Regions from separate parts of the Collinsella sp. i05-0019-G5 genome, predicted to be linked through region 1. Evidence: riboswitches for the same ligand, from Rfam matches in the RefSeq annotation. Region 1 holds a riboswitch; the other holds the start of a gene.
What was found. A riboswitch is a leader RNA that binds a small molecule or an ion and turns the genes downstream of it on or off. The one in region 1 is predicted to bind thiamine pyrophosphate.
Positions count from the first base shown of each region.

Region 2: linked by a shared signal. The riboswitch ahead of thiM (hydroxyethylthiazole kinase) and the one ahead of thiC (phosphomethylpyrimidine synthase ThiC) in region 1 are both predicted to bind thiamine pyrophosphate.

Region 1 is NZ_AP031421.1:1,036,052-1,051,937, forward strand. It holds gene ACGHIZ_RS04710 (fibronectin type III domain-containing protein) at 1-873, shown strand, start outside; gene ACGHIZ_RS04715 (hypothetical protein) at 866-2,431, shown strand; gene ACGHIZ_RS04720 (hypothetical protein) at 2,428-2,685, shown strand; gene ACGHIZ_RS04725 (hypothetical protein) at 2,764-3,177, shown strand; gene ACGHIZ_RS04730 (hypothetical protein) at 3,188-3,493, shown strand; gene ACGHIZ_RS04735 (N-acetylmuramoyl-L-alanine amidase) at 3,495-4,568, shown strand; gene thiD (bifunctional hydroxymethylpyrimidine kinase/phosphomethylpyrimidine kinase) at 4,830-5,660, opposite strand; gene thiC (phosphomethylpyrimidine synthase ThiC) at 5,838-7,172, opposite strand; TPP riboswitch at 7,164-7,280, opposite strand; gene ACGHIZ_RS04750 (hypothetical protein) at 7,343-7,858, shown strand; gene ACGHIZ_RS04755 (YaaA family protein) at 7,899-8,708, opposite strand; gene ACGHIZ_RS04760 (aminopeptidase) at 8,812-10,209, opposite strand; gene polA (DNA polymerase I) at 10,376-13,120, shown strand; gene ACGHIZ_RS04770 (Cof-type HAD-IIB family hydrolase) at 13,466-14,293, opposite strand; gene ACGHIZ_RS04775 (argininosuccinate synthase) at 14,849-15,886, shown strand, end outside.
Region 2 is NZ_AP031421.1:710,068-725,953, reverse strand. It holds gene ACGHIZ_RS03245 (LysR family transcriptional regulator) at 1-409, opposite strand, end outside; gene ACGHIZ_RS03240 (DMT family transporter) at 528-1,439, shown strand; gene ACGHIZ_RS03235 (KUP/HAK/KT family potassium transporter) at 1,578-3,827, shown strand; gene bsh (choloylglycine hydrolase) at 3,907-4,872, opposite strand; gene ACGHIZ_RS03225 (peptide deformylase) at 5,116-5,535, opposite strand; gene ACGHIZ_RS03220 (NCS2 family permease) at 5,729-7,039, shown strand; gene ACGHIZ_RS03215 (alpha/beta hydrolase) at 7,183-7,842, shown strand; gene ACGHIZ_RS03210 (uracil-xanthine permease family protein) at 7,903-9,237, opposite strand; gene ACGHIZ_RS03205 (5-methyltetrahydropteroyltriglutamate--homocysteine S-methyltransferase) at 9,361-10,494, opposite strand; gene ACGHIZ_RS03200 (LysR family transcriptional regulator) at 10,650-11,546, opposite strand; gene ACGHIZ_RS03195 (HAD-IIB family hydrolase) at 11,557-12,465, opposite strand; TPP riboswitch at 12,559-12,669, shown strand; gene thiM (hydroxyethylthiazole kinase) at 12,721-13,560, shown strand; gene ACGHIZ_RS03185 (thiamine-binding protein) at 13,564-13,905, shown strand; gene ACGHIZ_RS03180 (thiamine phosphate synthase) at 13,902-14,597, shown strand; gene ACGHIZ_RS03175 (patatin family protein) at 14,834-15,703, opposite strand.

The DNA.
Region 1 (15,886 bases):
ACGGGCGTCAGCCGACAGTACCTGTCTTTGCGCGACATCAGGGGCAACATCCTGTGGAGCGGGATGCTTGACAAGGACGCGCGCTCCTTTGGCCTGGGCTATGCGCAGCACGCCTTCGCCAACCGCACGGTCTACAGGGTCGTGCTCACAGTCACAGCCGGATCGTCGCTGTCGGTCGCCGCCTCGAGAACTTTCCGGACTGACTGGGCACCGCCAGCCAAACCGTCGCTCAACATCTTCGTCGACGAGAGGTTGGGATGCCAGCTGTCGGTATTCCCAGGCAAGGCCGACAGTGACGACACGCCCGAGACGTCCCACTTCACCGTGTCGCGCGTCCTGCCCGACGGCTCGAACCTGCAGCTCGGCTCGCACCTTGCGGCTGGCGAGGGCGCGAGCGACCCGCTGCCTCCGCTCAACAGCGAGTTCGAGTACGTCGCGGTTGCCTACGCCGCGACGGGCGTGAGCACAGCGACGAGGGTCAAGACGACCGTGGCGAGCCGCGAGGTGGCTCTCAACTGGGGAGCCGGCGCTGAGAGGTCGTGGCTCGGGCGCTATCTCAAGAAGGGCTCGAGCCGCAAGGTGACGCACGGATACAAGATGCTGCACTTCGCCGACGGCGGGGAAGGGCTGCCCGTCTCGTACGGCATCAACGAACGGGACGTCAAGGACAGCATGGACTTCCTGCTGCTCGACGAGGAGGACTACAAGTCATTCCTCGAGGTCATGAACATGGCGGGGCGCTTCTGGGTGCGCGATCTCTACGGCGAGCGGTTCCGCGCCCGCCTCAACTGTAGCGTGAAGCGTTCCGACGGCGCGTGGGTGGCTTCGTGCGACCCGACGTGGGAGACGTGGGAGGAGCCCGCCAATGGCTGATAGCTGGATAAGGCCGTTCGACGCCTCCTACGACTTCGTGCGCGTATCACGTGAGACGGGACTCGAACTCGACTTCGTGCGCGACATCGAGAACGGCGGCTCCATCGAGCGCAACGCGAACACGGCGCTCTACGAGACTGCATCCCTGGACTTCGCCGACAAGTTCGACGTTGGCAACGACTTTCTGCGCGTGTACCTCAACGCCACCTTCACGGACGGCAGCAAGAGGCGCGAGTGCCTCGGGACATTCATGCCGCAGGTGGACTCGGTGGACATCGACGGCGCCTACCGCGAGGGCCAGATCAACGCCTACGGCCTCCTGAAGCGGCTCAAAGACGACGACTTCGACGGGCCGTACGTGATCGTTGCGGGCAGCAATCTGGTTGACGAGGCCGTCAAGATAGCCGAATCGGTCGGCCTCACCGTCTACGCCGACCCCAGCAGCCTCCTTCTGGGCAGCACCTTGGTTTTCGGCGTGGGCGGGGACAACGACGCTAAGAATAAGCTGGACGCGGTGGACCTGCTCCTCAAGGCGGCCGGGTTCCGCTCGCCGGTGACCGACCGGATGGGCAACGTGATCTACAGGCGCTACGTCGAGCCTGCCGACATGCCCATCTCGGCGGAGTTCACCGAGGGCAGGGATGCGCGCTTCATGCCGGCCATGACCGAATCGACTAACCGCGCCGAGGTCTGCAACGTCGTGCACGTGGACTTCAGCACGCAGGACGCATCGGTGCGCGGCACGGCGGTGGACGACTCGCCCGATTCAGACCTCTCGACCGTCTCGGTCGGTCGTCGAATCGTCAAGAGCTACAGCTACGACAGCCTGCCGGGCGTGGATACCGAGGACGCCAACCTTGTCGAGGGCGCCGCCAACGCCCTCATCGGCACCGGCAAGAAGTCGGATAAGAGCTTCAGGCAGAGCGAGTCGCACGGCAGCATCCAGACCGTCTACGTCCCCGACTCGCCGCAGGTGGGCGTGCTTTTCGGCATCAAGGTCGTCTCGAGTGGCGGGCGCGTCGGCTTCTGCCAGGACGAGGGGCCGAGCGTCAAGAAGGATACGGACTACACGCAGAGCGTGTGGGTCAAGGGCACTAAGGGCGCGACGGGCATCATACAGTCTTTCTGGGATCAGGAGAGGGCGCTTGGCCCGGTGACCAAGGGGTTCACCATGACGGGGGAGTGGCAGAAGGTCAGCTACACCTACCACGCCACGGAGAACCACAGCAAGGTCAGCTGGGGCTACTGCTACATCGACGGCGGCGAGGCCATCTTCGTCGCCGACAAGGTCGAGGAGGGAGGCAACGCCACGCCTTGGCCCCAGGACGCCATGCAGGCGGCGGCGGACCGCAAGGCGGCGGAGCTGCTCGCCACCGAGCGCGCCGTGACGCGCACGGACGAGTTCAGGAGCGTCTACAAGCCCGTCGAGCCGTGCATGGCGGTGGCGATGAACTACAGGACCGGCGGGGTTGTCGGCAAGCTGGCAATCCAGAAGCAGACGCTGACGCTCGACGCCGGCTGCGTCATAAAGCACACGGCGAGGAGGTACGAGCGATGAGCGATTCGGCAGCCGAGATCAAGGGCGCGGCGGCGCGGCTGGCGGCGGCGATGCCGTCGGGCGGCAAGCGGCTGACGATGGAGTTCGGCACGGTCGTGGGCGTCCACGACACGGCGCTCGACGTGATGCTGCACGGCGCGGTGGTGACGGTCCCGATGGTGCGCTCCTGCACGGGGTGCATCATCACCGACCGCGCCGTGATCCTGTCGCAGGGCCCGCTGGCCGTGTGCGTCGGCACGATGGCGGCGGTGTAGGCCGGCGTTACGGAGGCCTGAACCTGCAGTGTGGCGGGGAATGGGCCCCACCACACTGCAGAACGGGAAGGAGGCCGGATGGAGGCGCTCAAGCTTTTCGCGCCGTATGGCCCGGGGTGGCTGGGAGGCGTGCTGCTTGTGCTCGTCGCCTTCTACTTCGGCAGGCAGTTTTTGGACGAATACAAGGCCCAAAACGAGCGCAAGGCGAACATCGACCTCAAGCGCGAGGAGCGCAAACAGGAGGAGGTGGCCGCGCGGGCGCAGCGCGACCGCGAGCGCTCGCAGATGGAGGGCCGCATCGCCAGCCAGATGGAGAGGTCCAACAGCCTCATGGAGGCCATGAAGACGCTGATGGAGTCCGTGGTGGCCTCGAACGAGGTGCTGCACTCGGACCTCGCGCACAGCCAGGCACGCAGCCAAGGAATGGCGCAGAAGGTCGACCACATCTACGACCGCGTCGACCTCATGTACAACAAGGAGACAAACAGATAGGAGCAATCAAATGACTGAGATTCAGGCAGGGCTCACGGTGTGCACGGTGCTGGTCGTGCCGTACATCGTGCAGGCCATCAAGACCAAGGCCATGACGGGTAGCGTCGCCCGCTGGACGGCCATCGCCATCTCGGCGGGGTGCGGCGCCCTCACGGCCATGGCGGGAGGCGTGCCCACCGACCCCTCGGCGTGGGTGACGTCCATCTTCGCGTGTGTCGGCGGCGTGCAGGTGGCCTATGCCGCCTTCAAATCCGTCGGCATCACGGACAAATGGCTCGACGCGCTGCTCGCGCTCGGCGACATTAAGGAGGACTAACATGGCAGATTTCGCGAACGTCCAACCGGACGAGTACAAGCTCCTCGGCTGCAACTTCTCGGCGGGACGACCCTTCGGCATCAAGGGCGTCACGATCCACCATATGGCGGGTGACCTCAATGCGGCCCAGTGCAACAGCATCTGGGCCGCCAACGGCTGCTCTGCCCACTACTCGGTCGACCGCAACGGCTACATCGTGCAGCACGTCAACGACACCGACCGCGCCTACGCTTGCGGCGACGGCATCGGCACGGGCGGCGGCAACGACACCACGATCTCCATCGAGCACGCCAACAGCGCGCGCGGCCCGTGGACGGTTCACGAGGCCGCTATCGAGAGCGGTGCGCACCTCGTGGCGGCGCTGTGCCTGTACTACGGGCTGGGCCGCCCGGCATGGATGGTGAACGTGTTCCCACACAAGCACTGGTCGTCCACGTCCTGCCCCGGCGAGCTGGCCGGCTCGCAGCGCGACCACTACATGCAGCGCGCCGTCGAGTGGTACGACGCGATGGTCGGCGGCACGCAGCCGTCCGCGCCGACTGTGCAGCCCGCGGCGACCCCTGCTGCGCCTTCGGAGTCGCAGGGCGCGCCGGGCGGTTTCCCTCGCTCCACTGGCGCCCGTGTTCCCGTACACTACTCGCTGCACCTCAAGGGTGGCGGCTGGCTGGACGAGGTGACTGACTTCGGTGCCGGCGACGACGGCTTCGCGGGCTACCCGTGCCGACAGCATGACCTCCTTTGCGCCCGAGTTGATCGCGGTACGCTCAAGTATCAGGTCCACACCGTCGAGGACGGCTGGCTCGACTGGGTCGCCAAGGGCGACCGCAACGACACCGTAAACGGCTGCGCCGGTATCGCCGGCCATACCATCGACGGCGTACGCATGTACTACGTGACGCCGAGCGGCGAGGAGTACAAGCAGGCGTGGTACCGCTCCCAGACCACTGCGCGCGCCGGATGGCTGAACACCGTGTGCGACGACGGCTCTACCTATAGCGGCGACGACTACGCCGGTATCTACGGCGAGCCGCTCGACCGTCTGCAGGTCTGCGTCACCGACGGGGTGCCGTGGTAATGGCTTTCGTCATGGGCGCGGCGCTCGGCGCGATTCTGGGCAGTTTCGTCACGGTTGTCGCGCTCGCCCTGATCTGGGGCGGGAGCGACCGCGGGCGATAACAGCAAAAGGGGCCGTGGCGGTTCGTCGCCACGGCCCCTTTCTCGTATCCCTCGAATATCCCAAGTGGGCGCAAAACCCCAAGTACGGTCAGCGTGTTGCGGTGCCGTCAGCGAGTTTTGCCTGATGGTCAGCATCAATAGCGAGCTGCGGCAAACTGTCTCAGTACTGCCACATGTGGTTGACAGGGCCAGAGCCTTTGCCCATGTTCAGGCCGGCGGCCAGAGCGCCTGTCAGGTATGCCTTGCCCGCATTGACGGCATCGGCAAGATCCATGCCCTGGGCCAGCGCGCAGGCGATGGCGGACGAAAGCGTGCAGCCGGTGCCGTGTGTGTTGTCGGTCTCGATGCGCTTGTGGCGGAACCACGTGGTGAGCGGATCGCCTAGATGGTTGCCCTCGTCATCGAGTGGCGCGGGTTCGGCCAATACATCGTTGGCCTCGTTGACAAAATGCCCGCCCTTAACGAGGGATGCGCAGCCAAAGCGGCGGGTGAGGAGCATGGCGGCATTTTGCTGCGTGCGCTCGGAATCGACTTCGTAATCGAGCAGCGCCATGGCCTCGGGAATATTGGGCGTGATGACCGTTGCCAACGGGAACAGGCGACGCGTGAGCGCCTCGGCCGCATCCTCGGCAATCAAGCGCGCGCCCGAGGTGGCGACCATAACGGGGTCGACGACCACGTTCGTTGCGTTCCAGGCGCTCAGGCGGTCGGCGATGACTTCGATAATCTCGACAGAGGAGACCATGCCGATCTTGACGGCGCTCGGGCGAATATCGTCAAAGACGGCATCAATTTGCGCAGCGACGATATCGGGGGAGATATTCTGCACGGCGGTGACGCCGAGCGTGTTTTGTGCGGTTATGGCTGTGATGGCCGTCTCGGCATACAGGCGGTGCGCCGTGATGGTCTTGATGTCGGCTTGAATGCCGGCTCCACCGCTGGAATCGGATCCTGCGATGGATAGAACGGCGGGAACCTTGCTGCGATCCATGTTCGCTCCCTTGTCCGGTCGGATTCAAATGGGTCTTCTGCCTGCATTATAAAGTTGCCCGGGCCAGCTGTATGCCGATCCCGGGCGGGTAGTGCAATCTTTACGCAAACGCAAGCAAATGTTCACACGTCAACAGTTGACGAACACCTTGTTACCGATTGCGGCTCCGGTGACGAGTTAGTCCTCCATGCCCAGATCTATCGTGGTGCCCTCGAAGATCTTGTTGACGGTACGGACGGCACACATCTTGCCACACATGGTGCAAGTGCCCTCGGTTGCGGCGGGGGATTCCTCGTAGCGCTTCTTGCCGGTGACCGGGTCGAGCGCGCACTTCCACATCTCTTCCCAGTCGAGCTTGCGGCGTGCCTGGCCCATCTTGTCGTCCATGTCGCGGGCGTGGGGCACCTTTTTGGCGATGTCGGCGGCGTGTGCGGCGATCTTGGTGGCCATGAGGCCATCGAGCACGTCCTGGGCGTTGGGCAGGCACAGGTGCTCGGCCGGCGTCACGTAGCACAGGAAGTCGGCGCCGGAGCTGGCGGAGATAGCGCCACCGATGGCGGCGGTGATGTGGTCGTAACCCACGCCGATATCGGTCACCAGCGGCCCGAGCACATAGAACGGGGCGTTGTGGCACAGGCGCTTCTGCAGTTTCATGTTGGCGGCGATCTCGTCGAGCGCCATGTGACCCGGGCCCTCGACCATGACCTGGACGCCGGCGGCCCAGGCGCGCTTGCACAGCTTGCCCAGCTCGATCATCTCGGCGGTCTCGGTTGCGTCGTTGGAGTCGTAGAGGCAGCCCGGGCGGCAGGAGTCGCCAAGCGAAATCGTCACGTCGTACTCGTGGCAGATCTCGAGCACCTCGTCGTAGAACTCGTAGAAGGGGTTCTCGTTACCGGTGACCTCCATCCAGCCAAACAGCAGCGAGCCGCCGCGGCTGACGATGTTCATGAGGCGGCCGGTCTCCTTAAAGGTCTTGATGACCGACTTATTGATGCCGCAGTGGATGGTCATGAAGTCCACGCCGTCCTCGGCGTGCGCGCGAACGACCTCGAGCAGGTCGTCCTTGGTGAGCTTGACCAGCGGCTTTTCCATGTAGCCGATGGCGTCGTACATGGGGACGGTGCCCACCATAAGCGGCGTCTCGTCGATGAGCTGCTGGCGGAACTGGCGCGTCTTGCCCGAGTTGGAGAGGTCCATGATGGCGTCGGCGCCAAAGTCCTCGGCAATCTTGACCTTCTTCCATTCCTCGGCGGCATCGGCCTTGTCGCCCGAGATGCCCAAGTTCACGTTGACCTTGGTGGACAGGCCCTCGCCGACACCAAAGGCGCGCATGCCCTTTTTGATATGCACAATGTTGGCGGGAATGGCGATGCGGCCGTCGGCCACGCGCTCGCGGATGTACTCGGGGTCGCGATGCTCGCGCTCGGCGACCTCCTTCATCTGCGGTGTGATCTGCCCGGCGCGGGCGAAGTCGATTTGCGTGACGAGCTTGGGCTCGGTCTGTGTGCTCATTGGCACGGCTCCCTTCGTTGGCATTACCCATATCAGGTTTGCGGGTCAGGGCGGGCGCGCCCAGTCTCAGCCTGCCGTCTTGTCCTGCAAGCTCCCCGTTATGTCATGGGCTCAAGTATAGCCTGAATGGGTACGATTGGGCCAACGAGCGTGCCTGTGGGGAGGCGAACATGGAAGACAAGCATCTATATCGAGAGACGCAATGGGATGTATCGGCCGAGGAAAGCCGTGCGCACCATGGCCTTGTCGCGATTGGCTTTGCGGTGCTTGCCGTGCTGGTGATTGCCGTTTGTATCTGGACGTTTGGTGGTCGCGGCGGCGCTGCATGGGAGTTCGAGGCTGATGATAGCCTACCGATAATGACGGTGAAGGTCGCGGGTGGCAATACCGTTGCCGCGCCGGGCGACTATTGGTATCCGCGCGATGGATTTGTCCAGCTGCAGCTGAGCGGCGGTTCCATTCCTGGTGAAGAGATCGAGCGCGTGACCTTCGATGCGTCGCTTAAGACGCTGTCGGTCGAGCTCAAAGATCAAGGGGATGTGCCCACGACGATGGATATCGCGCTGACGGAATGGCGCTTGGAGCCCCCATCGGGTGTTGCGGTGTCCGAGGTAGAGCACGTTAAGATTACCTACCAAGATGGCTCGACAAACGAAGTTGCCAAAGCCGACGGCTTGGCGGAATAGACGCCGTGCCTAGGCAGCACATTCAAAAGTAGCGGTGGTCCTACAAGGTCTGTTCGTTCAGGAAGACCAAAGTGTTCTTATTTGAAAGCTCGGGAAAGTGACGATAACCAACATCAAACGCGGTGAGCCCGCTTACATCCTCGAGCTTGTTTTCTGCCATCCAGCGCACCATGGAACCACGTGCCTTTTTGCTGGCGGTCGAGCGCTGGATGGGCTTGCCGTTGCGGATGCCTTCGCCAAAGAGGCACGTGACGACCGTGGCGTCGCCCGCGAGATGGGGCAGAACGGCTTTGGCGTACTCTACGCTGGCGAGGTTGACGATCGTGGTGTTTGAGCCTGCCGGGGCGATAGCCCGCGCGAGCTTGTCGCTCCAAAACGCATAGAGGTCTCGGGCATCGTCAACGGCGAGCTTCGCGCCCATTTCCAGCCGATATGGTTCGACGGCATGAAAGGGGCGAACGCACCCGTAAAGGCCCGAGAGGATCCACAGATGGTCTTGCAGCCATGCGAGCTGCGCGGAATCCATCACCTCGGGCGCCATGCTCTGGTATTGAATGCCGTGATAGGACATGACGGCAGGGGAGAGGTGACGGGCGAGTGCGGGATTGTCGAGATCGCCGTTTTTCAGGATGGGCCCAAACTCATGCAGGGTGTTGAGGCAAGGCCCCAGCAGTTTGTCACTCACGTTCCATAGCGCCTGCAGACCTCCGCTGCCTTCATTCCGCTCGATATCTAGCAGTGCGCGGTGGAGGCGAGCCGTCTCGTGCGCAAAAGGTGGAATGCCCAGGACTTCAAAAGCATCTTGGGCCGCGCGCATCTGCTTGGCGGGCGAAATGATGACCTGCGGCATGGACTCTCCTTTGCAAAAAAGAAAGTTGCGGTGAAATACGGCCCGTTTTGGCCGTTTATGGGCCAGTTTAGTCTGTATTTCACCGCAACTGATGAAGGGTTGGTTACGCGCGCTCGATGAAGGCCTTGTAGCCGCGATAGGCCTCGTAGATATCGGCCTTGTTGGCGACCTCCCACAGGGCGTGCATGGACAGGACGGCAACGCCGGAGTCGATGACGTTCATGCCATACTCGGCCATGATGTAGGCGATGGTGCCGCCGCCACCCGCGTTGACGCGGCCGAGCTCGCAGGTCTGGAAGTCCACGCCTGCCTCGTCCATGATGTCGCGGATGAGGGCCACATACTCGGCGTCGGTGTCGTTGGAGCCGCCCTTGCCACGGCTGCCCGTGTATTTGTTAAAGCACAGGCCGCGACCCATAAAGGCGGCGTTCTTGGTCTCGAACTTGCCGGCGTAGCCCGGGTCAAAGCCGGCGGACACGTCAGAGGAGAGCATGCGGCTGCGGGCGAGTGCGCGGCGCAGGGCCAGCGGGCTGCTCTCGCCGGCGAGCGTCATGATCTCGGCGACGGTGTTCTCGAAGAAACGGCTCGTCATGCCGGTGGCGCCCACGGAGCCGATCTCCTCCTTGTCGACGATGAGCGTGATACTCGTACGCTCGACGTCTGCCACGTTGATCTGGGCGAGCATGGAGGGGTAAGCGCAGACGCGGTCGTCGTGGCCATAGCCCAGAATCATGGAGCGGTCGAGGCCCATGTCACGGGCGGGGCCGGCGGGCACGACCTCGATCTCGGCGGAGAGGAAGTCCTCCTCCTCGACGTCGTACTGCTCCTTGAGGATATCCAGGAACATCTGCTTGACGGGCTCCTTGGGAGCGTCCTTGTCGTCCTCGTCAAACTTGACGGGGCGGCCGCCCACGATCACGTCGAGGATCTCGGCGTCGACGGCGTCCTTGGCGGGCTTGGCCATCTGCTCGCTCGAGAGGTGGATCAGCAGGTCGGAGATGGTAAAGACCGGGTCGTCGGCCTTGTCACCGATGTTGATGTCGACGGTGGTGCCGTCCTTTTTGCAGATGACGCCCACGAGTGCGAGCGGGGAAGCGACCCAGTGGTAGCTCTTGACGCCGCCATAGTAGTGCGTGTCGAGATAAGCCATGTCGCCGGCCTCGAAGGCGGGGTTCTGCTTGAGGTCCAGGCGCGGCGAGTCCACGTGGGCGCCCAGGATGTTAAAGCCCTGCTCGAGCGGGGCGGTGCCCAGGTTGACGAGCATGAGGTCCTTGCCGTGGTTGGCGGCGTACACCTTGTCGCCGGCCTTGAGCGCGCGGCCCTCGGCGATCACGGTCTCCAGATTGACGTAGCCCGCCTCCTCGGCCATCTTGATGCCGGCCTTGACGCACAGGCGCTCGGTCTTGTTCTCACTCAAAAACTGCTTATAGCCGCGGCAAAGCTCCTCGAGCTCCTCGATCTGCTGTGGCGTGTACTTTTTCCATGCGCTGGGACGCTCCATGACGCAGGCTCCTTTCGGATCGATCGTGCTGGTTGATGTACCGTGAGCCATCGTATCACGCGCGGGCCCGCGGCGGCAGGGAAGCCTGATGTGCGGTGGCCGCGGGGCGGGGAGCGTGTAAACTGGTGTGAGCAAACCGTGCCCAGCCCAAAGCGAGGTATTCAATATGTCTGAAAAGCGCCGTACCTTTGCCGTCATCGACGGCAACTCGCTCATGCATCGCGCCTTCCACGCCGTGCCGCCGACCATGAACGCGCCGGACGGTCGCCCCACCAACGCGATCTTTGGTTTTCTGAACATGTTCCTCAAGATGATCGATGCCTTTAATCCCGACGGCGTTGTCGTGGCGTTTGACAAGGGCAAGCCGCGCGTGCGTATGGAGATGCTGCCGCAGTACAAGGCGCAGCGCCCGCCCATGGATCCCGACCTGCACGCGCAGTTCCCCATGATCAAGGAGCTGCTCGCCGCGCTCAACGTGCCGATTCTGCAGTCCGAGGGCTGGGAAGGCGACGATATCCTGGGAACCATGGCGCGCTTGGGTGAGGAGGCCGGCTGCGACATGCTGCTGGTGACCGGTGATCGCGATATGTATCAGCTCGTGACCGAGCACGTTAACGTGGTCTCGACCCGCAAGGGCCTGTCCGACGTGGCGATCATGACGCCCGAGAGCGTGGACGATCTGTATCACGGCATCACGCCGGCGCTCGTGCCCGACTTTTATGGTCTGAAGGGCGACACGTCCGACAACATCCCCGGCGTGCCGGGCATCGGCCCCAAAAAGGCGAGCGCGCTCATTGCGCAGTACGGTAGCCTGGATGAGGTCATCGCACACGCCGACGAGGTCAAGGGCAAGATGGGAGAAAACCTGCGCGCACACATCGACGACGCGCTGCTGAGCCGTAAGGTGGCGACCATCCGCACCGATGCACCCGTTGAGCTCGATTTTGAGGCGACGTCCTTCCCGGCGTTTTCCGCCGATGAGGTTTCCGCGGCGCTGGGCACGCTTGGTATCACCGCCATGCAGAACCGTTTCTTGGCGCTGATCGGCGGCGAGGGCGGGGCAGCTGCCGGCACGTTTGAGATTCCCGCCGTTTTGCGCGCAGCCGCCGGCGATGCTGGCGCGCTTGGTGCCGTTGCGGCTGAGGTCTCCCGCGTGATTGATGCCGGCGAGTGGGTCGCCGCCGTGGTGGACGATGACAAGGAAGAGGGCGCGCTCTTTGGGCTGACGCGCACGCTGTGGTTGGCGACGTCCAAGGGCCTGTTTGCGCTCGAGGAGGGCGACAGCGGTGCGGCGGCTGAGGTTGAGGGCTTCAACTTCGCCCACGGCGTGATTGCCGGCGTGCTCGCGCGTCTGTTTATGAAAGGCCGTGTGGCGAGCCCGGATATGAAGGCGCTTCTGCATGAGCTTTCGCCCATCGATTCTTCTGAGCTCGAGCTCATGGATCCGCTGGCAGTCGATTCCACGCGCATCTTCGATACCGTTGTTGCCGCCTACCTGTTGGATTCCGACCGCTCCGAGTTTGATGAGGTGTATCTGGCCGATACGTATCTGCAGATGGCGCTGCCTGCGGCGCGCGGCGCAGAGGGTGCTGGCGAGGACGCTCCTGCGCCCGCCGCTCGCACGGCGGCCTTGACGCTGGCGCTGGTTGCACCGCTGCGTGACCGCATGGCCCGCGAGAACGCCGCCAACGTGTTCGATGGGATCGAGATGCCGCTCGTGCCGGTGCTTGCCAAGATGGAGCGCGCGGGCATGCTCGTGGACCCCGACCGCCTGCACAGTCTGTCCGAGGGCCTGGCGACCCAGATTGCCGAGGTCGAGCGCAGCATTCGCGACCTGGCCGGCGACGAGACCTTTAACATCGGCAGCCCCATGCAACTCTCGCACGTGCTGTTTGATGTTATGGGACTTCCGACCAAGGGCCTCAAAAAGACCAAGCGCGGCTACTATTCGACCAACGCCAAGGTGCTGAGCGACCTTGCCCGCGACCACGAGATCGTGCGCCTGATTTTGGACTGGCGTGAGAAGTCCAAGATTAAGTCGACCTATCTGGACACGTTGGGCCCGCTGCGCCGTGGTGACGGGCGTGTGCACACCACGTACAACCAGACCATCACCGCGACGGGGCGCCTGTCTTCGAGCGACCCCAATCTGCAAAACATTCCGACGCGCTCGGAGCTGGGGCGTACCGTCAAGACGGCGTTCTCGGCGGGCGAGGGCAGCGTCTTTTTGGCGGTGGACTACTCGCAGATTGAGTTGCGTTTGCTGGCGCATCTTTCGGGAGACGAGCACCTGGTGCGCGCCTTTAACGAGGGTGAAGACTTCCATGCCGAGACGGCCGCGCGCGTGTTTGGCGTGCCGGTTTCCGAGGTGACGCCCGACTTGCGCAGCCGCGCTAAGGCCGTGAACTTTGGCATCGTGTACGGTCAGCAGGCCTACGGTCTGTCGCAGTCGTTGCACATCTCGATGGCCGAGGCGCGCGACATGATCGACCGCTACTACGAGGCCTACCCGGGTGTGCGTACGTTCCTCGACAGCGTGGTGGCACGTGCCAAGCAGACGGGCTACGCCGAGACCATGTACGGCCGCCGGCGTCATATTCCGGAGCTCAAGGCCAAAAACCCGCAACTCCGCGGCTTTGGCGAGCGCACGGCCATGAACCACCCCATGCAGGGCACCGCGGCCGACATCATCAAGATCGCCATGGCCCGCGTGAGCCGCCGCCTGGAAGAAGAGGGTTTTGCCGCCCACATGATCTTGCAGGTACACGACGAACTGGACTTTGAGTGCCCCGTCAACGAAGTCGAGCGCCTAACCACCATGGTCCGCGACGTCATGGAACACGTAGTAGACCTCCGCGTACCGTTGATCGCCGAAGCCAGCACCGGCATAACCTGGGCCGACGCGAAATAGGGAAGCACTCCGTAAGGCAAGCTCGCCCAAGACGCAAGCCCCCACATACTTAAGATTTGGGACAAACACTACTGATTAATTTGTCCCACAGTAACCAAAACAGAGGGGAGCCCCTTCCAACAAGGGGCTCCCCTCTGCTCAAATCATTTCAGCTAAGTATCTAGACACTCAAGACGCCATCTTGGCGGCAGGAAAGTAAACCTAGGACCTGGCCGGGCGGCGCGGATTAGTTTTTCGTAGATTCCGCACGAGCCGGAAAGCACTTAATGTGCTTTCCGAGCGAGCCCAGGACCTGACCGAACGAAAAACTAATCCGCGCCGCCCGGCCAGGTCCGACGAGCCACGTTACCGAGCCGCCAGGATGGCGTCGATGAGCGTCAGTACGCCCCCGTCGTTGTTGCTCGGAATACGCCATTTGGCGTGCGCGTTCATGTGCTCCTCGGCATTATCCACGATAAAGCTATGCCCGACGCGCTCCAGCATGGGGATGTCGTTGTACGTATCGCCCACGGCGGCGGCATCGGCGATATCAATGCCCAGCTGCTCGCACAGATGCGCGACGCCGGCGCCCTTGTCGACACCCAGGTTCATAAAGTCGATCCACTCGCGGCCGGCATTGGTGACATAGAGCTGATCCGAGAACGCGGGGTTATAGGTCTCGCGGAACGCGGGCTCGGCATCGTAGGCGGGGAAAAAGATCGAGATCTTATTGGACTCGATATCAAGGCCCTCAAAGGTGTCGACATAGTTGATCGTGTTGTAGTAGACGCTGATCTCGTCGTGGTATTGATGGTCGCGGGCGAGCACATAGAACTCGTCGTAGCAGCACAGGACGGGAACGGCGCGCGGGTCCTCCGAGGCACGAGCAAGCACCTGCTGATACAGCGCCACATCGATGTTGCTCTTATAGATATAGCTGCCGCGATAGATGACGCAGGCTCCGTTGTCGGGACAAAAAGCAAGGCGGTTCTTAATGTTCTCGAACATTTCCTCGAGTTTGGGGGCGGGGCGTCCGCTGGCGGGGCAGAATACAATGCCTGCGTCGGCGAGCTTGTCCAGGCGCTCATCAAGACCCTGCGGCAACACGCGCTTGTCGGTGAGCAGCGTCTTGTCCATGTCGACGGCGAGAATCTTAATGCTTCCGATATTGGTGTCCGATTCGTAAGTTTGCATAAAAGCGCGCCTTTCGTTTCGAAATTGTTTCAGACGTTATAACCATCAACCAGTAACTGAGCGTATTGTCGCAGGAACGGAGCGTATTTGCACCACGCTTCACAAAGTAATGAAAAAACTTTTCAGAAATTTGAATTTGTCGCTTGTGCTGCGGGCACTTTAGCGTAATATAGCGACCATCGAAAACGGAGACGGAAATACAACCGCTTACCGAAGAAAAGGTACCGTTTACGATATTAGAATTGCGCCCGGCGATAGGTGAAAGGAGAGGCAGATGCAGTTCGTAAAGATCATCACCACTGCAGATAATGCCATCCGACGCCAGCGCGCAATTTCCCGACGACGATAGCAATCGTCTCTGTTCGTATGGGGTGAAATGCCCCAACAGAGCCATTTTGAGGTCGTTGGGTTTTAGCACGATATAAACGCATGTTTCAAGGGCATGCTGTGCTGCTTTTTTGCTATTTAACCTGATATTGCACGGTTTTTTGACCTCGAAATGACTTGCAACTGACCGATGTTCTAACTAGCTACCAAGGGCGAAAGGAAACAGCCATGAGCAAGGAAAAAGTCGTTCTCGCATATTCCGGTGGTCTTGATACATCCGTATGTGTCAAGTGGCTCCAGGACGAGAAGAATCTCGATGTCGTTTGCGTCTGCGGCAACGTGGGCCAGGAGGAGACCGGCTTGGATGCCAAGAAGCAGAAGGCGCTTGACCTGGGCGTTCTCGATTGCCAGGTGCTCGACCTGCGCGACGAGTTCTCCGATGAGTTCCTGACTAAGGCCATCGCCGCAAACTCCATGTACGAGAACAAGTACCCGCTGCTCTCCGCGCTGTCTCGCCCGCTGCTCGCCAAGAAGCTTGTCGAGGTCGCTCACGAGTTTGGCGCGACCTACGTCGCCCACGGCTGCACCGGCAAGGGTAACGACCAGGTTCGTTTTGAGGCTGCCGTCAAGGCCCTCGACCCCGAGCTTAAGGTTATCGCCCCGGTTCGCGAGTGGGATCTGAAGTGCCGTCCCGATGAGGTTGCCTATGCTCACGCCCACAACGTGCCGGTTCCCGAGGGCGCCAACGACAACCCCTATTCCATCGACGACAACCTGTGGGGTCGCGCCATCGAGTGCGGTCACCTGGAGGATCCCTGGAACGAGCCGCTCGACGACGCCTGGGTTATGACCAAGAACCCCGAGGACACGCCGGACACCCCGACCTACACCGAGATTGAGTTTGAGGCGGGCAAGCCTGTCGCCGTCGATGGCAAGAAGATGAAACTCTCCGAGATCGTCATCGCCCTCAACAAGATTTCGGGTGACAACGGCTTTGGCCGTCTCGACCTGGTCGAGGATCGTCTGGTGGGCCTCAAGAGTCGCGAGTGCTACGAGGTTCCTGGCGCCCTGACGCTCATCACCGCCCACAAGGCGCTCGAGGACATCTGCGTCGAGGGCGACCTGCTCAAGACCAAGATTAAGCTCGAGCAGGATTGGGCCACCGCCGTGTACAACGGCCAGTGGTACAGCCCGCTCAAAAACGCGCTCGATGCCTTTATGGCCGACACCCAGAAGTTCGTGACCGGCACCGTCCGTCTGAAGTTC
Region 2 (15,886 bases), 330 kb from region 1:
ATTGTTCAATCTCTGAGTAATCGCCCATCAGCAACTCGTAATCGACGTCCGGGTGATCGGCGCGAAAGCGCGCAATCACCGGCGGCAGCACGTGGGTCGCCACGCTCGAAAACGTACCGATGCAGATTTTGCCGCGCATGAGCCCGCGCATCTCATCCACCCGTCGCTGCAAGCGAGTGAATTCCTCACAGAGCGCTTCGACAGCCGGCATGACCTGCCGCCCATCGGCAGAAAGAGCCACGCCCTCGCGACTGCGGTCGAGCACCTTAAAGCCCCAGTCGGCCTCAAGATCGGCCACCATACGGCTCACGCCCGACTGCGAATAGCTCAGGCGCTCGGCAGCACGCGTAAAGCTTCCGGCGCGCACGGTCTCGAGCAGCACCTGCATCTTTTGAACATTCGTTTCCACGGCACCCCTCCACCTATGCATGAGCTTTTGTCATGTTATCTATGCATTATATTCGCTTTTCTTCTAAAGCCAGTTCACCCATAGTGAACATGCTCGGATATAGAGGGGATGGAAGCGCATGAACAACGGGCTGTTTACGTACTTAGCAGCATTGCTATTGTTTGGCTCCAACGGCATCATCGCCTCTGCCATCGCGTTGCCGAGCTCCGATATCGTGCTACTGCGCACGTTTTTGGGCGCCCTCTCGCTTGTCACTATCCTTGCCATCACCCAACGCCATAAGTTGCAGGCGCCATCTCGCCTCCGCGAAGCCGCAGCCCTCCTCCTTTCGGGAGCCGCGCTGGGCGCCAGCTGGATTTTTCTGTTCCGCGCCTACCAGACGATCGGCGTCGACGTATCCTCGCTGCTGTACTACTGCGGCCCCATCATTGTCATGGCGCTCTCCCCGCTCATCTTTGGCGAAAAGCTGACCGGCGGCAAAATCGCCGGCTTTGTCGCCGTTGCTTGTGGTGCTTTTCTCATTGCAGCGCAAGGTCTAGGCGGCAATATGCCCATTGCGGGTATCGTCTGCGGTATCGCCTCGGCATTTTGCTATGCGCTGATGGTCATCGCTAGCAAGGGTGCGCCACACATCGAAGGCCTCGAGAACTCCACGCTCCAGGTGAGCGCCGCCTTTGTGACCGCGCTGGTCCTCACGCTCATCACGCAGGGCGCTCCCTCATTCCTGTCCGCCGGCGTCGCCACCAGTATTGATTGGCGCGCCGTCGTCATGCTCGGCGTCGTCAACACCGGCATCGGCTGCCTGCTCTACTTTAGCGCCGTCGCCAAACTGCCCGTCCAGACCGTCGCCGCCGTCGGCTACCTCGAGCCGCTTTCGGCGGTCGTGTTCTCGGCCGTCCTTTTGGGCGAAGCCATAACACCGGTCCGTCTGATGGGCGCCGTGCTTATCATCGGCGGCGCGATCTTTTGCGAACTCGCCGGCAAACGCGCAAACGCCAAGGCTGGCATCGCCCAGGCAGCACGTGCTTAAAGCCCCTGCTTTGAAATGCTACCTGCGTAGATAAATAATCCCCAGCTGAGGATTATTGTCTAAAATAACCCGATGTGCCAAACTGCTCTTGTATGTATAAAGACGGCATAAAGTTTTTTGTCCTAGACAGATAACCGGATGTCTAAGGGAGTCCTCGTGGCACACAATAAACTGGAGGCAAACCTCCAAGACCAGCACGGGCAAGGCGGGCACGGAGCCATCCCCCTCTCCGCTGGCATGCTGCTCGTAACGCTCGGCGTCGTCTATGGTGACATCGGCACGAGCCCCATGTACACCATGAAATCAATCGTCGCCAACAACGGCGGCATCGGTACCGTCAGCGAGGACATGATCCTGGGCGCGCTTTCGCTCGTCATCTGGACCATGACGCTCGTGACCACGGTCAAGTACGTAGTAATCGCCATGAAGGCCGACAACCACAACGAAGGCGGCATCTTCGCCCTGTTCAGCCTCGTACGCAAGGTGGCACCATGGCTGATTCTGCCCGCCATGATCGGCGGTGCGGCACTGCTTGCCGACGGCATCCTCACCCCCGCCGTCACGGTCACCACAGCCATCGAGGGTCTGCGCACCATCGAATGGGGCCATGCGCTGCTGGGCGACGGCCAGACCAACGTCATCATCATCACAATCATCATTATCTGCGGCCTATTTGCCATGCAGCGCGCCGGCACCTCGTCAATCGGCAAGCTCTTCGGCCCGCTCATGACGCTGTGGTTCCTGTTCCTGGCAGGCGCCGGTCTGTTCAACATGCTCGGCAACCTGTCCATCTTGCGCGCGCTCAACCCCATCCGCGGCATTATGTTCCTGTTCTCGCCCATCAACCATTCGGGCATTATGGTGCTCGGCTTTGTCTTCCTGTCGACAACCGGTGCCGAGGCACTCTACTCGGACATGGGCCACGTGGGCAAGGCAAACATCTATGCATCCTGGCCATTTGTTAAGGCGGCCCTTATCCTCAACTATCTGGGTCAGGGAGCTTGGCTACTCGCCAATAACTCCAACCCCCAGATGCTCGCGATGGATATCGTCAACCCGTTCTATATGATGCTCCCCGAGCCCCTGCGCCCCTTTGCCATCGTGCTTTCGGCCGTGGCGGCCATCATTGCCTCGCAGGCGCTCATCACCGGCTCGTTCTCGCTGGTATCCGAGGCAACGCGTCTCAACCTTATGCCGCATCTGCGCATCCACTACCCCAGCGATACCAAGGGCCAGCTCTATATTCCGCTCGTCAATAACATCATGTGGGTCGGCTGCATCTTCATCGTGCTGCTGTTCCAAAACTCCGAGCGCATGGAGAGCGCCTACGGCCTCGCCATTACCGTGACCATGCTCATGACCACGACGCTTTTGACGAGCTACATCGCCGGCATCCTCAAGCACAGGCTGGGTGCCTGCGTCTTCGCCCTGCTCTTTGGTGCCATTGAGCTGTGCTTCTTCGCCTCGTGCCTCACCATGTTCTTTGACGGCGGCTACGTCATGATCTTCCTGGCCGCACTGCTGTTTGGCCTTATGTACGTGTGGCGCCGCGGCACCGCCATCGAGCGCACGCAGACGATTCTGTTGCCCGTCTCCAAGTACATCGATCAGCTCAACCGCCTGCGCAACGACGAGACCTATCCCGTGCTCGCCGACAATCTGGTATTTCTCACCAACAGCCCCGACCCGCTCACGCTCGACCGCGACGTGCTCTATTCCATCCTGGATAAGCATCCCAAGCGCGCCAAGGCATATTGGTTCATTAACGTGCACGTTACCGACGAACCCTATACGCACGAGTATTCCGTCGAGACCTTTGGCACGGACTTCCTCTTCCGCGTTCGCCTGGACCTGGGCTTTAAAGTCAACCAGCGCGTCAACGCTTATCTGCGTCAGATCGTCGGCGACTTGATGGCATCGGGCGAGCTGCCGCCGCAACATCACATCTACTCCATCTACGAGACACGCGGCAACGTGGGTGACTTCCGCTTTTGTATGCTGCGCAAGATGCTTGCCCCCGAAACGGACATCAACCGCAATGACCACCGCGTGATGGCCATCAAGTACGCCGTCCGCCGCGCCTGCGGAAGCCCGGCACGCTGGTACGGTCTTGAGAACTCGGCCATCATCATCGAGTACGTGCCGCTGTTTGCCCGCATGCGCCCGGCCGTTAAGCTCGTGCGCACCCAGGTGCCGCTCGAGGTTCAGATCGAAGAGGCCGAGGAAATGGAAGTCGACATCTTCTCGGACGACTTGGTCAACGGCAACGAGGCCGGTAGGGACATGAACGTCGATCCCACCGAGCTGCTCGAGAGCGTCGCCGATACGCCCGAACAGCAACTGCTCGACGGCCTCGAAAGTGAACAACTCAACGACGCCAACTTCTAGCGACGTCACAAATCAACGAAAGCGGCCCTGCACCTCACGGGAGATGCAGGGCCGTTTTGCATTGCGGTAAAGCTATCGGCTACGAACGGCGCGGCTCGGGAACCACGAGCCTATCGGGGCTCGCGCCCTCGGCATCCATCAGGCTCACGTAGCGAATCGACGGATCCCCATACATCGCGTAGTAATAATTGCCCGTGCGCGCGCTAAAGCATCCGGTGTAGATAGTCTTCTCGAACTTGCCATCGCCCATCCTGGACGCTCCCTCGATCATTACCACGCCCTCGAGCGAGCGGAACATGCGAACGACGTTTTCGGTCTCGCTCTCCTTTTGCGGGTAATTGGCATTGAGGTACGCCGCCTTTACAAAACGGCTCGGCGAATAGCAATCGCCCGGAATGCCGCGCATGCCGGCACCGGCTCCATAGGGCTTGAGCTCGGCGCCACGCCATGTCGCCGTCTGCGGAAAATCGCTTGTGGCGGTGATATAGGTGCGCAGGTTTTCCATGTGCCACGGGAAGGTCGGCTGGTTGGCAAGGGTGTCGACCGGATCGTCGTATACATGCAGGCCGTCAGCCATCATCTCGACCACGATGCTGCGCTGGCTGTCGCCGATAATCCAATGGAGCAGCGACACGCCCAGCCCCTCTCCGGCAGATTTGGCGACAATCACCGTGTCGCGCAGCGCGGCCTCGACCTCATCGACCGTCGAGAACGTCGCTGCCACCCACAGGGGGAACTCATAGGCCGCGATATTGGTCTTGCCGTCGACAGGGTCCTCGGCATACTCGGCATAACCCGGGAAATTGAGACCCGCCACGGCGAGGCCCGCATCGTTGCCGCAATCGAAGAACATAGGGTAGTTCCTGTAATCGATGCACATACCAATCACCGCGTGCGCCGCTGTCGCGTCGTCGATAAACGAATACGGAATGTGAAACCCGCGCGGCATCACGCGAACCTGTTGGCCGTAGTCAAAGCTCCAGTCGAGATTGCGGCCCAGATACATGTGGCCAGAATTATCGGTAAATCGAATACTCGTACACATAGCGCCTCCTAGCTTTACGTTCTTGCTAATTTCATTGTCTCCAAACAAAAAGGCGCTAAACACAAAAGCCCGGACATGACAACAATGTCACGCCCGGACTATTCAAGCAGGATAAACTCAACCAAGTTAACCCCGCAGGTCGTCTAAGGGGTCAAAGTGCCGCAGATTGCCACGAAAGAGGAGCAAAGCGTACTTAAGGTACGCGAGCGACGATTGAGCGGCAAGGTGCGGTGCTTTGACCCCTTAGACCAACTTTCCTAGACAGTGATCGATCATATGCTGGATCATCTGTGCCTCAAAGCCCGCGTAGTCGCGGCGGCACTCCTTCATCTTGCCGTCGACGATCTGGTCAAAGGCAACCTTGCACTTGATGTAGCGCGTGGACTTGGTGACCTCCTCGTGCGTCAGGCAGCTCTCCTCCATCTTGCTGGCACCCAGGCCAAACACCAGACGGGGGTTGTAGAGCACATGGGGCTCGCCGGCGTCGTCCAGATAGACGCAGACCTTCTTGGTGACGCCGATCTGGTTGGCGGCCAAGCAGCCGGCATCATCGAGCGACTTGATGGTATCAATCAGATCCTGAGCGACCGACTCGTCCTCGACAGTCGCAACCTCGCAACGCTGAGACAGGATAGCCTCGTCGCGGCAGAGCTCTTTAATCATACGTTCCTCCATAGGGGTCGTTGTAACTGCTTAAGTATACGGTACCCACTCATTTTCATGCGAAAAATACCGTCCGTCTGCTACAAAGCGCCGAACATCAACATGCGAGGAACAACAGCGTCGTAAAGGGGCTATAGTGAGTGAGTTCGTGTCAATCGGCCTAAACTCGGGGCCGAACAAGGAAAGGGTATGCATGGACGAACTATTTCACGTCAGCGAGCGCAAGTCCACAATCGGGACCGAACTTCGCGCTGGACTGACAACATTCCTGGCGATGGCCTACATCATCGCCGTCAACCCCGCGGTGCTCTCGGGCGCTGGCATCGATGCGGGAGCGCTCGCCTGCGCCACCTGCCTGGGCGCCGGCATCATGACCATCTGCATGGGCATCTTCGCCAACCGCCCGCTCGCCTGCGCGTCGGGCTTAGGCGTCAACGCGATGATCGCTGGAATCGCCACCACCGTCTGCGGCGGTGACTGGCACGTGGCCATGAGCGTCATCTTCCTTGAGGGCGTCGTCATCTTGCTGCTCGTGCTTTGTGGCCTGCGCGAGGCCATCATGGACGCCATCCCCGTGGTTCTGCGCCACGCTATCTCGGTGGGCCTGGGCCTGTTCATCGCCATGATTGGCCTGTGCGATGCCGGCATTATCACCGCTGGCGCCGGTACACTCGTCGGTCTGGGCGACATCACCTCCCCCACCTTCATCGTCGGCATCATCTCCATCCTGGTGACGGTCGCCCTCGCCTGCCGCAACGTCCCCGGCTCGCTGCTCATCGGCATCGTCGTCGCCGTCATCGCCGGTATCCCCCTAGGTGTGACCCAGGCTCCGACCGGTATCATCGCCCCGCTCGACTTCTCGAGCATCGGTGGCCCCATCGCCGACGCCGGCGGCGTGCCCGCCATCGTCAAGGTCCTTACCGACCCCACGCTCCTCGTCATCTCGTTCTCGCTGCTCATGAGTGACTTCTTCGACACCATGGGCACCGCGATGGCCGTGGCCAAGCAGGGCGAGTTCCTCACCGACGACGGCAACGTCGAGAATATCAAGGAGATCCTGATCGTCGACTCCGCCGCCGCCGCTGTGGGCGGTTTCATGGGCGTCTCCTCCATCACCACCTTCGTCGAGTCCACCTCTGGCGCTGCCGACGGTGGCCGCACGGGCCTCACCTCCGTCACCACCGGCGTGCTGTTCATTCTCGCTGCGTTCTTCTCCCCCATCGTCACCATCGTTTCCAGCGCCGCCACCTGCGGCGCCCTGGTCTACGTCGGCTACCTCATGATGAGCGAGGCCTCCGAGATCGACTGGTCCGACGTGTCGCAGGGTTTCCCGGCGTTCATGATTGTCGCCGGCGTGCCCTTCACCTACTCCATCTCTGCCGGCATTGGCCTGGGCTTTATCGCCTACGTGATCGTCGCGCTCTTTAAGGGCGAGGCTTCCAAGATCAAGCCGCTCATGTGGATCGCAGCCCTTGCCTTCCTCGTCTACTTCTTCGTGGCGTAACAGCATAGTCTGCTAAAGCAAAACAACAAGGCGCGGAATCGCATCGAGCGGCTCCGCGCCTTTCTTTTAGCGTCTGCCCCCGTGCCAGCGTGCGACAATTGAGGCTGTCAATATCACAACACCGAGAGAAGCCTGCCTTGGAAGTGCATCAGAAGCAGATAACCGTTTATTCAGAGTGTGCAGAAGGCGCGCCCGTCATCTACCTCCCCGTGGTTATGGGCGACGGTAGTGAAGTCTACGAGCGCTGCCGAGAGCTCGACTGCCCGCCGTTCACCCTTGTCGCCATCGGAGGACTCGATTGGAATCGCGAGTTGAGCCCCTGGGAATGTGAGGGAACTATACGAGATGCCGAGCCCTTTGGCGGACAGGCTGCTGGTTTTCTTGACGAGTTGTTGAAGCAGATAATCCCCCAGGCCGAATCATCGCTCCCGCAACCACCCGCCTGGCGCGGCGTTGCCGGCTACTCGTTGGCGGGCCTCTTTTCGCTTTGGGCCCTCTGGCAGACCGGTACCTTTGACCGCGCCGCAAGTGCATCGGGGTCGCTGTGGTTCCCCGGCTTTATCGACTACGCGCGAGAGCGCACGATGACAGCCACGCCCGACGCCGCCTATCTGTCGCTCGGTAAAAAGGAAACCAAGACGCCCAACCGCATGATGCGGCACGTACTCGACGATACGCGTGCGATGGAAGAGCTGTTTATCGAGCATGACATTCCAACAACGCTGGAGCTCAACCCCGGCAACCACTTTGCCCAAACTGACCTGCGCATGGCGCGCGGCATCCACTGGATACTGACGCATTAAAAATGGCGTCCACGCGTACATACGCATGGATGCCATTTTTAATTTGGCTGAACGCAGCTACTATTCGGCAGTCTCCTCAAGCTCGGAAGTATCGAACTCAAAGTCATTACCGGGCAGGATGGCGTTGAGCACAATGCCCACCAGCGAGCCCACGGCAAGGCCCGAAAGCGAAATCGTCACGCCGCCCAGCTCCAGCACGATGGCACCGGCGGTACTGTAGGCAATGCCGAGCGAAAGCACGAGCACCAAAGCCGCAACCAGCACATTGCGGTTGTTCTGGAAATCAACCTGATTCTCGATAAGGTTGCGAACGCCCACGGCACTGATCATGCCGTAGAGCACGAGCGACACGCCGCCGATTACACACGCCGGCATAGCAGCGATCACAGCAGCAAACTTGGGGCAGAACGAAAGCACGATGGCGCAGCAGGCGGCAATGCGAATCACGCGCGGGTCGAACACGCGCGTCAGGGCAAGCACGCCGGTGTTCTCGCCATACGTCGTATTGGCGGGGGCGCCAAAAAGCGATGCCAAGATGGTCGCCAGGCCATCGCCGAGCAAGGTACGGTGCAGACCGGGATCGGCAATGTAATTGCGTTCGCAGGTAGAGCCAATGGCGGAGATATCGCCGATATGCTCGATCATAGTTGCAAAGGCCAGCGGCATGATGGTGATGATGGCCGTCGTGGCAAGACCGCTATCGAACTGCGGTCCAAAGAGCGCAAACACGGTGTTGTCCCACACGACGGGCAAGCCAACCCAGGGGGCAGCTGCGACGCCAGAGAAGTCGACCTCACCCAACGCAGCCGCAACGGCATAGCTCACCACCACGCCCAGCAGAATCGGCACGATCTTGACCATGCCGCGGCCCCAGATGTTGCAGATGATGATCACGGCCACAGCGATAACGGCGACAAGCCAGTTGGTCTGACAGTTGGCAATGGCAGAGCTCGCTAGGATCAGGCCGATGGAAATGACGATGGGGCCGGTCACCACCGGCGGAAAGAAGCGCATGACACGTTTGGCGCCAAATGCGCGGAACAGCGCCGCCAGCACCGGATAGAGCAGGCCGGCGCAGGCAACGCCCAGGCAAGCGTAGGGCAAAAGCTCGGCCTCGCCGTTGGGTGCAATGGCGGCATAACCCGCGATAAAGGCAAACGACGAGCCCAGAAACGCGGGCACCTTACCACGCGATAGAAAATGAAACAGCAGCGTGCCGATGCCGGCGAACAGAAGCGTCGCCGAAACGGAAAGGCCGGTGAGCACGGGCACGAGCACCGTGGCTCCGAACATCGCAAACATGTGTTGCAAACCCAACACGAACATGCGCGGGCGGCCGAGCGATGATGCATCGTAGATGGCATCGGTGACGGCGGGCGTCGAGGATTGGGACATGGAAGTCCTTTCATGATGGAAGGGCGATCAGGCATATCGGATAACCTGCCCGAACGATACGATCCGGACCATTGTACGTGATACGTCATGTCTCGCGCGCGCCGTCACCTGCAAGCGGTAGCGTTACTTCCAAACGCGCTCGGCAATGCGCTTGACCAGCGCGATCTTTGCCCACTGTTCGTCCTCGGTCAGCTTGTTGCCAATCTCGCAGCTGGCAAAGCCGCACTGGGGCGACAGGTACAGGTTCTCGAGCGGCACATACTTTGCGGCCTCGTGGATACGTTCGACGATAACGTCCTCGTCCTCAAGCTCAGCCGCCTTGGTGGTCACCAGACCCAGCACGACCTTCTTGCCGGGAGCAACGTACTTGAGCGGCTCAAAGCCACCGGCGCGTGGCGTATCGAACTCAAGGTAGAACGCGTCAACGTTCTCATGTACGAACAGGTACGGCGCAATGGGATCGTAACCACCCTCGAAGGCATACGTGGAGTGATAGTTGCCGCGGCACACGTGCGTGTTGATAACCAGATCGTCGGGCTTGCCCGCGATGGCGGCATTGTTGAGCGCCACGCCCAGCTCGCTCACCTTTTGCAGGTCAACCGGGCTCATGCCGGCCTTGGACACAAAGTCGGTATCGCAATAGATGCCCCAGGTGCAGTCATCAAATTGGATGTTGCGGCAGCCTGCTGCGTACAGGTCGGCGATCACCGTGCGATAAGCGGCCGCAATGGCGTCGGCAAGTTCCTCATCGGTCTTATAGACAGCGCGCAGGCTCTCCTGCTGGCCGTCGCAGCGATCGAGCGTGACCTCAGAGAACGTCTGGATCGGCGCCGGAATGGTCTGGCGTGCGACCTGGCCCTCCCCCTCAAGCGCCTTGACGAACTTAAAATGCTCGACGAACGGGTGGTTCTCGCCGCTAATGGGACCAGTAACCACGGCGGTGTCGGCCGTCGTCTCCTCATCATGGAACATATAACCCGTGCGTGAGGTGCGGCGCTCAATGCCGTTAAGGCCCCACATAAAATCGAGGTGCCAGTAGCTGCGGCGGAACTCGCCATCGGTGATCACCTGCAGGCCGGCGGCCTTCTGCTTGGCCACCAAATCGCGAATGGCATCGTCCTCGACGGCCTTAAGGCCGGAAGCGTCGAGTTTACCCGCGACATAGGCGGCACGGGCGTCCTTTACAGCCTGCGGACGAAGAAAGCTGCCGACGATATCGGCGCGAAACGGCGCGTTCGGTTGAATCGAAGTGCTCATAGATATCTCCCTTTGCATTGGTTGCTTTACCGGGACAGAGTATGAGCGCTCATATGACCATCGTAAAATATACGTTTATAACAGTTTGATATAGATGTTTCCTATATCAGTCTGGACTGTCATAAAGAGACTTGAACCGTGCGGAGCACAGCAGCCTAGATATGCTGACGAATCGCGTCGATATAGGCCCGACCGTAGCGCGTAAGCGTCGTGTTCTTGCGCGTGATGATGCCAATCTCCATGTACTCGTCCACGTCGAGCGGAATCGAGATAATGCCGGGGCCGTTGAGCTCGTGGCTGATCACGCCCGAGCATACCGTGTAGCCGTTGAGGCCCATGGCCAAATTGAACAACGTCGCACGGTCGCGCACGCGGATATTTTTGCGACGCTCGAACGTCGAGGTCAGCTCCTCGGAATAGTAAAACGAGTTGTAGCTGCCCTGCTCGTAGGACAGGAACGGGTAGTCTTCCAGATCCTCGAGCGTCACGCTGGAGCGGTCCGCCAGCGGATGGTCGGCGCAGACGAAGACATGCGGCGTGGCGCAGAAGAGTCCTTCGAACACGAGCTCGTTGGCCACCAGCATGCGCTCGATGACCTCGCGGTTGTGCTCGGACAGATATAGGATGCCCAGCTCGCTTTTCATGTGCGCGACATCCTCGATAATCTCGTGGGTCTGTTCCTCGCGCAGGGTAAAGTCGTAGCGCGCGGCATCGAACTCGCGGATCACGTCGACAAACGCGTTGACGGCAAAGGAATAATGCTGGCAGCTCACACTAAAGTGCGGCACCTGCTCGGATGCGCCCTTGTACTTGCCCTCGAGCAGGTCGGCCTGGTCGAGTACCTGGCGCGCATAGCCCAAGAAGGTCTCGCCTTCCTCGGACACAATGACGCCCTTGTTGGTGCGCTCAAAGATGTGCACACCCATCTCGTTTTCGAGATCGCGAATCGACGCGGTAATCGAAGGCTGCGACACAAAGAGCCGGCGCGAGGCCTCGGTAATGCTGCCGCATTCGGCAACTTTGACGACATATCTGAGCTGCTGGAGCTTCATGGCTGTCTCCTTAGCTGTTAGTGAGATTCGCGTCGGCAGTACCCGGCAGGCGCATAAACGGCGGCATCTCCCCCGTCGCGGCGCAGGCGGCAATCTGATGCAGGACTCCGGCGACCGCATCATCCACCGCGGCGCCGATATGCCAGCGCGCGGCAGCCGTGACGGCCTCGTTGGCATTGGCGACTGCAACGGAGTTGGGAACGGCATCGATCATGGGCAGATCGTTATCGGAATCGCCAAATACGGCCACCTCGTCGGGCGTCAGGCTCAAGGCGCGCGCCAGCTCCAGCGCAGCGCAGCCCTTGTCCCAACCATCCGGAAGGATGTCGAACAGGCGCACTCGGTTGTTGGGAAACACAAGCGAGAGTTCCGGCACCTCAACGGCAACGCGCTCGCGTAGCTCCGCGAGCTCCTCACGCGAACGGGCACTCCAGATATTCGCCTTAAACACCGGCGCGCCATCGACGACGGGACGACACGGGGCCTCTTCGCCTTTGAGCCACGCATTGCCGCCCGACTCCATAGCGCGACGCACACGCTCGGGATTGCTCGTCACGCAATAGGCATCGTTGCCCCAAAAGTCATCGCCCAGGCTGTAGACTTTTAGAAATGTATCGTCGGTCTCTTGCTCCAGATAGTCAGCCAAACGCATCAGAGCATCGTTGTCGATTGCGCGCGAAGCGACTACTTCGCCGTCGACAAACATCACCTGGCCGTTACAGAACGCACCGGTCGAAAAACACTCGGAACGGTTTTTGAACATCCAGCCCATCGCGGACGGCTGACGACCCGAAACCGGCCCAAAGTGCAGACCCGCCGCCTGCATGGCATGAACACCCTCAATGGCGTAGTCGCTGGCGCCGTCATGCCCGGCTGGAATCAGTGCATCGTCCATATCGGTCAGCACAAGTTTAATCATAAGGCCCCCATTCGTATCGGTCCTACCTATTGTAACGACCTGCCAAAATAAACCTGTCCCTTTTTGGCAGGTGCGCTAGTATAGGGAACAACAGATTCGATGCGGGAGTGCCGGCGGTGCAAACCACAAGGCTGAGAGGGCATGGGGCCCAATCCTTTGAACCTGTCAGTTAATGCTGGCGTAGGGAGCATGCCGCCTTTACAGGGGTGCTGTCTATGCACAGCGCCCCTTTTCTATGCCAAGGAGGCATGTGCAGTGATTGATTCGGAACAGCTTAAGCAGCATATGGTCAAGGCCGTGGAGGAGATTCGCGCCACCAATCCGATGGCCGGCTCCATCACCAACACGGTGACGATCGACTTTGTCGCCAACGCACAGCTCGCCGTGGGCGGATCGGCCGCCATGGTCTATCTGCCCGACGAAGGCGAGGCACTCGTTGCCGGCGGCGGCGCCATCTATCTCAACATGGGCACGCTCTTCCCCATCTACGAGCAGACGATTCCCCGAGCGGCCAAGGCGGCACACGACGCCGGCAAGCCCTGGGTGCTCGATCCGGTGGGCCTGGGCATCGGTAGCCTGCGCACCCAGCTGGTAAACGAGCTCAAGCAGTACAAGCCCGCCATCGTGCGCGGCAATGCCTCCGAGATCATTGCGCTCGCCGGCCTGTGGGGTCTTGAGGGCGAGGCGGCCGATCTGAGCCGCGTACGCGGCGTCGATACCACCGACACGGTCGACGCCGCCCGCGATGCCGCCGTGGCGCTCGCCCGCTACACCGGCGGCGCCGTGGTCGTCTCGGGCGAAGTCGACCTGATTACCGACGGCACGACCGTGGCCAAGTCCCACGGCGGCAGCCCGCTCATGTCCAAGATCACCGGCTGCGGCTGCTCGCAGGGCGGCGTGCTGGCCGTGTACGCCTGCGCCGCCGACCCGTTTACGGCAGCCGTCTGCGGCACCGCCGTCTACAACGTTGCCGGCACGCGTGCCGCCGCCGTCGCCGACGCCCCGGCAAGCTTTAAGGTCGCCTTTATCGACGAGCTCTACCGCGCGACCGCCCAGGACATCGCCGATAACCGACTCGAGCTCGAGGAGGCATAAGCCATGTCCGAGCCCGCAACCAATGCCGGCATGAACACACTCGTCGCCGTGGCCATCGCCCCGTGCGGCACCGGCGATGAACTGTCCGCCGAGGTCGCCGAGGTCGTGCGCGTCATTCGCGAGAGCGGCCTTCCCAACCGCACCACCTCGATGTTCACCGAGATCGAGGGTGACTGGGACGAGGTCATGCAGGTCGTGCGCGACGCAACCTTTGTGTTGGCGAGCAAGGGCATCCGCACCGAAGTCGTGCTCAAAGCCGATATTCGACCCGGATTTACCGACACCATGACCGGCAAGCTCGAGCGCATGGAAGCACAGATCAAAAAGCAGGAGGAAGCACGATGAGCATCCGCGACAACCTTGATATCTCGGCCTATCTGGTACTCGGCCCCGAAAACACGCTCGGGCGTCCCGTGGGCGATGTGGTGGCCCAGGCGCTCGACGCAGGCTTTACCTGCATCCAGGTGCGCTCCAAGGTGGCAAGTGCCCGCGAGATCATCGCGCTGACGGGCGACGCCGCGCAGGCAATCGCACAGGCCGGCAAGACCGGTCAGGTCGCCCTGCTGATCGACGACCGCCTGGACTGCGTACTCGCCGCGCGCGAGCAGGGCATCGCTGTCGACGGCGTGCACGTTGGCCAGAGCGATATTCCCGTCGAGGTCTGCCGCAAACTTTTGGGCCCCGATGCCATTGTGGGCCTTTCGGCCCGTTGCGAGGAGATGCTCGAGTACGTCAAGACCGCCGACATGAGCCTGGTCGACTACCTGGGCATCGGCCCGCTCCACGAGACCGAGACCAAGCGCGACTGCGGACGCGCGGCCGACGGCTCTATCATCACCAAGAGCTTTGAGGACTTGGCCGCACTCCACGCGGCAAGCCCCGTGCCCATCGTGGTGGGCGGCGGCGTCAAGACGGCCGACCTGCCACAGCTCAAGGCCACCGGCGTCGATGGCTTCTTTGTGGTGAGCGCCGTCTGCAGTGCCGACGACCCCTACGCCGCCGCCAAGGAGCTCGTCGATACCTGGCAGCAGGCATAGGCTCAAGCCGAGCAGCCGATTCGCAGCCTCATATCTTCAGCGATGGAAAGCGCATCCCAGTTTGGACCTCCATTCCGGGATGCGCTTTCCATATAGAGGCTCAACGGGAAACCGCATCCCAGTCTGAACTCATATTCCGGGACGTACTTTCCGAAACCCCACCGCTTGGGAAACTGTAACCCGTTCTGAGCGCTCATTCTGGGACGCGCTTTCCGCCGAGTCCACGGCAGCTTGCCCTACCCCGCCAGATACGCTTCCAGCGCGGGCAACGTCGCCTCCGCATCGCGGCGGCCGATCTGGTAGATGCGCTCGAGTTCATCGGGCTCGCGGCACAGCGACGGCACCTTCACCGATTCGCTCGGCCGCACCACAAAGATCTCGTCAGCGGCTTCGCGACGCGCCAGGTCATCGAGCGTGGCATTGTAGGCCTCGTGCCGATGCTCAAGCGCCGCAACAAACTCCGGATAGTGACGATACACGCGACGCAGCATAGGCATCACGCTATTGGGCTGCTTTACAAAGCCCGCCGGCTGCGTCAGCACCACCACGTTGCGGTCATAACCCTGCTCAAACAGCCAAGCGCTGGGAATGGAATCGGCAACACCGCCATCCAAGTACTTACGACCCTCGATGGCAACAGGACGCGTCGCCACGGGAATCGCCGACGACGCACGGATCCACTCGATATCGCGCTCGTCGCCATAGGGCAGGTCATGGTAGACGGCCTGCCCCGTCTTAAGATCGGTACATACGCACGTAAACCGCATGGGGCAGGCGCGATATGCCTCCAGATCGATGGGATCGCGCTCGATGGGTACCTCATGATAGGCAAACTCGGCATTGAACATATCGCCGGTTCGCAACCAACTCGTCACGCTCGCATAGCGCTTGTCGGCGCAATAGGCCTTGTTGTAGCGAATGGCGCGGCCGATCTGGCGCGATTTAAAGTTGTAGCCAAAGGCCGCGCCCGCCGAGACACCCACCATATGGTCGCAGGTTAGGCCGTGCTCCATCCATACGTCGAGCACGCCCGCCGTATACATACCGCGGTAGCCGCCTCCCTCGAGCGCAAGTCCCACCGTGCGCGTCGTGTCTGGCTGTGCCATGCGACCATCTCCGTTCCTGTGTTTTAAAGCGGAACAAGTATACCCGCCAACATATATCGCCTCGGTCGCGTTTCCATCGAACATCACATCGTCGCGCCACCATTTGGCGAATAATAGCCGCCCGCAGCATGAACAGCCATATACAATCCAATATTGTTGTTTATACTGCTGAGCAATCATCAG